DNA from 2 places in the Endozoicomonas sp. genome. Region 1 is predicted to be linked to the other one. Evidence: riboswitches for the same ligand, from Rfam matches in the RefSeq annotation. Region 1 holds a riboswitch; the other holds the start of a gene.

Region 1 (3,407 bases):
TTGATGCCGGTAATAATTTCCGCTTCCGTCTGATTGGGAGTAATCAAATCCACAGCCAGTAAGTAATCCTTGGAAAACTCTCTGGCAGGTGCGGGATTCAAGACAACTTTCGTATTGTTTTTCCGGGCAACATGAGCAGCCTGTAGAATGACCGGTTCAGGAACCTCCTGCTGCAAGAGCAGATAGTCTGCATCAGCGATCAGGCTCTGGTTCTGCTCAATATGCTCTTCTCTCAGGCAGCCATTAGCTCCAGCAGAAATACCAATGATATTTTCGCCTTTGGTATTAACGAAAATCAGCGCAACTCCGGTATCCATATCCACAACTTCTGTAATAGCAGTTGTATCAACGCCCTCATCACTGAGTTGCTGTACTATTTCCCGCCCCAGGTCGTCCTGACCAATAGCCGCCATCATGTGCGTGTTCCCACCGAGGCGGGCACAGGCTACGGCCTGATTAGCACCTTTGCCTCCAGCCATAACGGTATAAGATGAGCCTGTAATGGTTTGGCCTGGTTTTGGAAAACAATCAACCCTCAGAACGTGATCAACATTAATACTGCCTAAAACGAGAATCTGCTTACTCATATCACCACCGGTGAAAATCAGGCTAACAATGCGTAAAGTGTAATTCAAATGTCGTTTGAGCCAGGTGGTTTTATAAAACAGGATCAGGAAGTCTGGACAGAACCAGACTTCTATTTACTTGAAACTCGTTATAAGTTTAATTGCTCTATGAGGCTTTAAGCTGCTCAGAAATGTAAGCCCCATCCAAAGGCTCAAAAGTAGAGTGAGGACGGTCAGGTAAAAATTCATTGGTATAACAGCTGTGGCAATCCATGGTTTCATCCGTAATACCAAGCTGCTGAGCGTAAAGACCAACTTTCTCCCAATCTCTGTCCACATTAATCAGGTCACGGGAGAAATAGGGAAGGCAACTGATATAAATTTTCCTGAAGGTATCCGTTCTCAATCTCGGAATCTGCTCACAAAGTAGCTCATACGCTTTTTCGGGATTTTCGAGCGTCCACTGAGTCCCTCTTAGAGTCGCTCTAATAAACCGTCTCACATTCTCCTGGTTGTTCTCCAGGTAGGCCTCATTCACCAGGAAAAGAATTGAACAGAAGCAGCAACACCCGAGTCCGGCAAGTTCATCCACCCGCAACATGCCCGTCTCCTGGCCACTGACCTGCTCCAGCTCCACCTGTTGAAAGCAGCCAATCCCCATGCCAGCATCCACCTTATTCTGAATAATGGCATCGGTAATATTCATACCAACACGAACCGTTTCATAGGCATCAGGCTCTATATTTGCCCTACGGGCCAGGTCATCAATGATGATTTTTCCAAACCGACCGATATAGCCGATTCTTTTTCCCCGGATATCATCAAACCCCTTAATGCCACTGGACTTTAGAAAAATAAGGCCCGTTGGGGGCTCATGAAACAGCGTGCCCACAGAAACAACCTTATAGCCCTTGGCTCTGGCCGCATAAGTATGAATCATCGCTTTCAATGCAATATCCACTTTGTTCTGACCGATCAAGTCGGTTACATCTGAAGGATCAGTGGTTTCCATAATGGCGGGAGCAAGCCCTTCTTCTTTATAAAAACCCAGATGGTGAGCCATAAAAACAGGGGTGTGATAGGGGTTGGCATACCAGTTGAGAAGCATGGAAAGCCGAGGCGTTGCAGTCATGCGTTAATCCTCACGACAGATAGAAGTCATCGAATAACGTGACGCATAAAGGCCCGAAGAGGACAGCACCACCTATGCTGTGAACATAACGTAGAGGCAAAGCACCTCTCCAGAATGTCTATAGAATAAGCGGTAGCTTTATGGCAGTTCCTACGCCGGTACTAACCGGTTCAGGTTCAACAGGTATAATCTCAGCCTGAAAGCTTACTGATCAAACAGGCACCCTGCGCCACTGGAGTCCACCAGAAACCATTAATAAGTAATGAGTCAGGCAGACCTTAACGCAAAATTATAGAGTGCTTTTTGCCTTCTGCCAGCCGTCAGGAGGAGTGCTCTCTGGCCCCCCTTCTCTGCAACCTTGTCAGATACATCGTCACGCTGACAGCTATAGCCACAAGCAAGTATTTAACCCATACCAATTTTACAATCCAGATTGAGATGCTCATGGTCAGCCAGAGAAAAGCAACCGCGCGGATATAAACCTTTCTGGAAATACTGCGTTCATCAAGATACTGGCGCAAAGGGGGACCCAGCACCTGGTGATTCAATAGCCAGGAGTGAATGGCTGGAGATGACCGTAAACTGAAAAACGCCGCCAGCAACAGAAAGGGCGTAGTGGGCAACAGCGGCAGGAAAACACCGATAAATCCCAGTACAACACAAAGCAGGGCACAGGCTTTAAAGACCCATCGAACCACTGGGTTACGTATCAGAACGCCTGATGATTGAGGGGCCGGAGCTTTATCTCTTGGGTTCATTCTTATCGATAGCTGATTCTTCGGTTATGTTTACTCAAAAAATGCCTCTTGAATCCGGGTGACATACTGCAGTTCAACCAGCTTTTTCAGGGTCACTAGGTAATTGGCCTGATATGTATCACCAACCACCAGATACTGTTCCTTACCACACTGTAAACGTCCAGGGGATTCTTTGTAGACAATTGCGGTTGGGTCAATGGACATCACCTGCCGTGCGGTATTCACATGTGCAGGAATACAGAACTCATAACTCAGGGACCGTTTGCCATCAGCTGGGCCATACAGACCATCGGCATCCAGGCGGGTCAAATCAAATTCCACCTTTTGCTGAACCTTGTCTTTAAGGAGACCATCCAGATGGCTACAGGCCGACAGCACGAGCGCACTCAGCAGAATGGCAACTAACTTTGATGTGTTCATGGGGTATCCAGTCGAGCGATGATGCCTATCATTATTATTGTCGGCTTTCCCAAAGGAAAGCCGAACTTAAAGGCGACTGCAGAATTTTATGCGAGCGGCTTGAGGCCTACGGCTTGACGAATAGACGTCAGGAAAGGTGCGGCTTCAGCCCGGGCCTTTTCAGCCCCTTTAAGCAGCTCTTTTTCGATAAATGCCGGATCTTCGATCAATGCATTGTAACGTTCACGCGGATCTTTCAAGCGCTCATTCAAGAACTCAAACAGCTCATTTTTCAGATCTCCCCAACCAGCACCATCGGCATATTGCTGACGTTTCACCTCAATCTGAGTGGCATCGGCAAATGCAGAGTAGATCTGGAAAAGAGTACAGGTATCCGGATCTTTTGGTTCACCCGGCTCCAATGAGTTGGTTTTGATCTTGCGAATCAGCTTGAGCAGTTTCTTTTCAGGCACAAAAAGCGGAATCGTATTATCGTAGCTCTTGCTCATCTTACGACCATCAAGACCGTTAAGAACTGCAGTGCTTTCACCA
Region 2 (3,407 bases), 1.4 Mb from region 1:
AAGATGGCGTACTGCTGAATGTTGCCACCATGAGTAAGTGGGGGATAAAGCTGGGTACGTTGACCGTCGCTTTTGAAAAATCCGGGCCAGAGAAAGCCGTCAAAGAGCAACAATAAAAAGGCAACGTAAATATGAGCTCTAACCAGGATATAGCGCCTTCTAATCCTCCAGTCGTCTGGATTACCGGAGCCAGCCAGGGCATTGGTGAAGCGGTGACAATTGCGATGGCCCGGGAAGGGATGATCGTAGCGGCCAGTGCACGAAGTGAGGAACGGCTGGAGGCTCTGGCAAATCAATCAACTGAGCTGAAAGGCAGGATTATTCCTTACCCTCTGGATGTTACTGATCAAACCGCAGTGACTGAGACGGTAAACAAGATCATTGAAACTCATGGTTGTATTGATCAGGCGATTTTAAATGCCGGAACCTATATTTCGACTCCCGCAACTGAGTTTACCAGCAGCGCCGTGCGTCAGCAGGTGGAACTGAACCTGATGGGCGTATGCCATTGCCTTGAGCCACTGATCACCAGTATGAAAAAGCAGGGAAAAGGAACCATCGCCATTAATGCCTCTCTGGCAGGCTATCGAGGCTTACCCAGAGCCGCAGGCTATGGGGCAACCAAGGCGGCGTTAATCAATATGGCAGAATCTCTCAATACGGAGCTGTCTGAGGTCGGTATTGCTATCAAAGTGATCAACCCGGGTTTTGTGAAAACCCCACTTACCAACAAGAACCGATTCCCAATGCCTTTTCTGATGGAGGTGGATAAAGCTGCGGAAGTCATCGTCAAAGGAATGAAGGAGCGACAGTTCGAAATTCGATTCCCTCGCATTTTCGCCGCCATCCTGGGGATTCTGCGTCGCCTGCCCTATCCGCTGTATTTCTGGTTAATCCGCAGGGCCGGATAGCCCCTTTCCTTGAATATTCTGCATCGAATACCCGGCATCAAGTCGATGCCGAGCTCTGTTGCCAATAGGTCTTATTTTTCTTCTTTGCCCTCCCCTGAACGGCGCAGTCACTGCTGCGACTTTTTGCACTTTACTTGCTCCTTTTGAGACCTAGGTTCCCAAAACGCTTATTGAACTGGGCAACGCGGCCATCCTGAGTGGAAGCCTTCTGTTTTCCGGTATAGAAGGGATGAGAATAAGAAGAAACATCCAGCGTCATATAGGGATATGTCTGACCGCCAATATCCACCGTTCGATCGGTCTGTACCGTTGACCGGACAATCATGAACTTATCCGCTCCCAAGTCGTGGAAAGCAACTTTTCTGTATTCCGGGTGAATACCTTTTTTCATAACACATTCCCACCTTCACAGAATCAACACGTTATAACATAACACTTATTTAATAAGCGTCAATTCATCCAACTCACTGGACAGCTTATGGCAAACCCCATAGACTCGGCCGGTGTTGGTTGGGGTGTTCTGCCGTCCCAATAATGAAAGGCAGAACTGAGATACACCCATAGAACCTGAACCAGATAATGCTGGCGTAGGAAACCGACGGGCCTGAGAGCTGATAAAACCCTGATGTACTAACAATCGTGCAAGCCTGTTATTCGACGCATCTGATTGCCCCGGCACGGAGCAATATTCTCGACAGGACACAGAGTTAACCCAACGCCCCGCCCTCTTTTCCCGCCAGTCCTAATGATGTACTGATGGAGTTTCTCTTGTGGAGAGGCGCGAGCTTATGTCTTCTACACCAATCGCATTGACCATTGCCGGTTCTGACAGTGGCGGTGGTGCCGGAATTCAGGCAGATCTGAAAACCTTCTCAGCCCTTGGTGCCTATGGCTGCAGTGTGATCACTGCGCTGACCGCACAGAACACTCTGGGTGTTCAGGGTATTTTTGACGTATCACCCGCCTTTGTCCGTGAGCAGCTGGATTCTGTCTTTTCCGATCTGAACATTTCCGCCGCCAAGGTTGGCATGCTGAGCCAGCCTGAAGTGATTGATACGGTTGCCCGCGCTGCCAGTGATTACCCGCTGAAATATCTGGTGGTAGACCCGGTCATGGTGGCCACCAGCGGTGATGTACTGCTGCAGGAAGCGGCCATTGATAACCTGCGTCGCAAGCTGATACCGAAAGCAACACTCATTACGCCAAACCTGCCGGAAGCAGCGGTTCTCCTGAATTGTCCCCGCCCGGAGTCACTGGAAGCCATGATCGCCATGATTGATCCATTGATGGATCTGGGAGCCAGCGCAGTATTACTGAAAGGTGGCCACCTATCCTCAGACAGTGGCAACAACAAAGCTGTCGACCTGTTCCATGACGGTAAGACACTGCACAAGCTCGAATCCCCATGGGTTGAAACCCGAAACACCCACGGCACAGGCTGTACATTGTCGTCTGCAGTAACCGCTTTGCTGGCCAGGGATTATCCTTTGATGGATGCCGTCAGGTCTGCCAAAGAATACATTGCCGGTGCGATTGCCCATGCTGACAATCTGAGCATTGGTTCAGGCCATGGCCCGGTCCATCACTTTTACCGAACGTGGTAAATAGTCACAGCCCACTCCCTGTCACCCGATGCCCTTGAAGTACATGCATCCGGGAAGCGGGAAGCGGGAAGCGGGAAGCGGGAAGCGGGAAGCGGGAAGCGGGAAGCGGGAAGCGGGAAGCGGGAAGCGGGAAGCGGGAAGCGGGAAGCGGGAAGCGGGAAGCGGGAAGCGGGAAGCGATTTAACGATGTTTGATGTGATTATTCGCAATGCCAGTCTTAGATTTGGAAACCACTGTGTTTTTGAAGATCTTAACCTGACCCTTAAGGGGGGCCAGTGGACCTGCCTTCTGGGCGGCAGCGGAGTGGGTAAAACCAGCTTGCTGCGTTTGATTGCCGGCCTGCCTGCGGGAGAAACAACGGGAAAGGTTGCTTGTCAGGACGGTCTTTCGGTTAATCATCGGATTGCCTGGATGGCACAGCAGGATCTTCTGCTGCCCTGGTTTTCGGTACTTGAAAACATCACGCTGGGACAGCGTCTGCGCCGCAATCTGGTCGATATGTTAAGGGGGCGTCCAGTCTTATCCGCTGAGGTTCAGGACCAGGCCATGTCGATTCTGGAAAAGGTTGGCCTCACAGAAAAAGCGCACACTCTGCCCCAGAACCTCTCCGGAGGTCAGCGCCAGCGGGTAGCATTGGCCCGAACGCTGATGGAAAACCGGCCACTGGTATTAATGGACGAACCATTCGGTGCGCTGGATGCCATCACCCGTCTCAACTTACAGGACCTTGCCTGTGAGCTTCTACAGAACCGCACTGTGCTGTTAATAACCCACGATCCTCTGGAGGCTCTGCGCCTTGGTCATGAGGTTTATCACCTGCAGGGACAACCTGCTCGTCTGACGGATGCTATTACTCCACCAGGAAAGACACCCCGTTCACTGGCTAATAATG

Evidence for each region. Region 1 has a riboswitch for thiamine pyrophosphate ahead of ACOCLE_RS23730 (ABC transporter substrate-binding protein). Riboswitches for the same ligand answer to the same signal wherever they lie in the genome.
Region 2: linked by a shared signal. The riboswitch ahead of thiD (bifunctional hydroxymethylpyrimidine kinase/phosphomethylpyrimidine kinase) and the one ahead of ACOCLE_RS23730 (ABC transporter substrate-binding protein) in region 1 are both predicted to bind thiamine pyrophosphate.

What each region holds. Positions count from the first base shown of each region.
Region 1 is NZ_OZ239981.1:5,337,363-5,340,769, reverse strand. It holds gene rbsK (ribokinase) at 1-587, opposite strand, end outside; gene ACOCLE_RS23730 (ABC transporter substrate-binding protein) at 733-1,698, opposite strand; TPP riboswitch at 1,828-1,935, opposite strand; gene ACOCLE_RS23725 (YbaN family protein) at 2,019-2,456, opposite strand; gene ACOCLE_RS23720 (hypothetical protein) at 2,487-2,876, opposite strand; gene ACOCLE_RS23715 (tryptophan--tRNA ligase) at 2,963-3,407, opposite strand, start outside.
Region 2 is NZ_OZ239981.1:3,893,157-3,896,563, forward strand. It holds gene ACOCLE_RS17565 (DUF3833 domain-containing protein) at 1-116, shown strand, start outside; gene ACOCLE_RS17570 (SDR family NAD(P)-dependent oxidoreductase) at 132-911, shown strand; gene ACOCLE_RS17575 (type B 50S ribosomal protein L31) at 1,042-1,302, opposite strand; TPP riboswitch at 1,413-1,522, shown strand; gene thiD (bifunctional hydroxymethylpyrimidine kinase/phosphomethylpyrimidine kinase) at 1,700-2,515, shown strand; gene ACOCLE_RS17585 (ABC transporter ATP-binding protein) at 2,702-3,407, shown strand, end outside.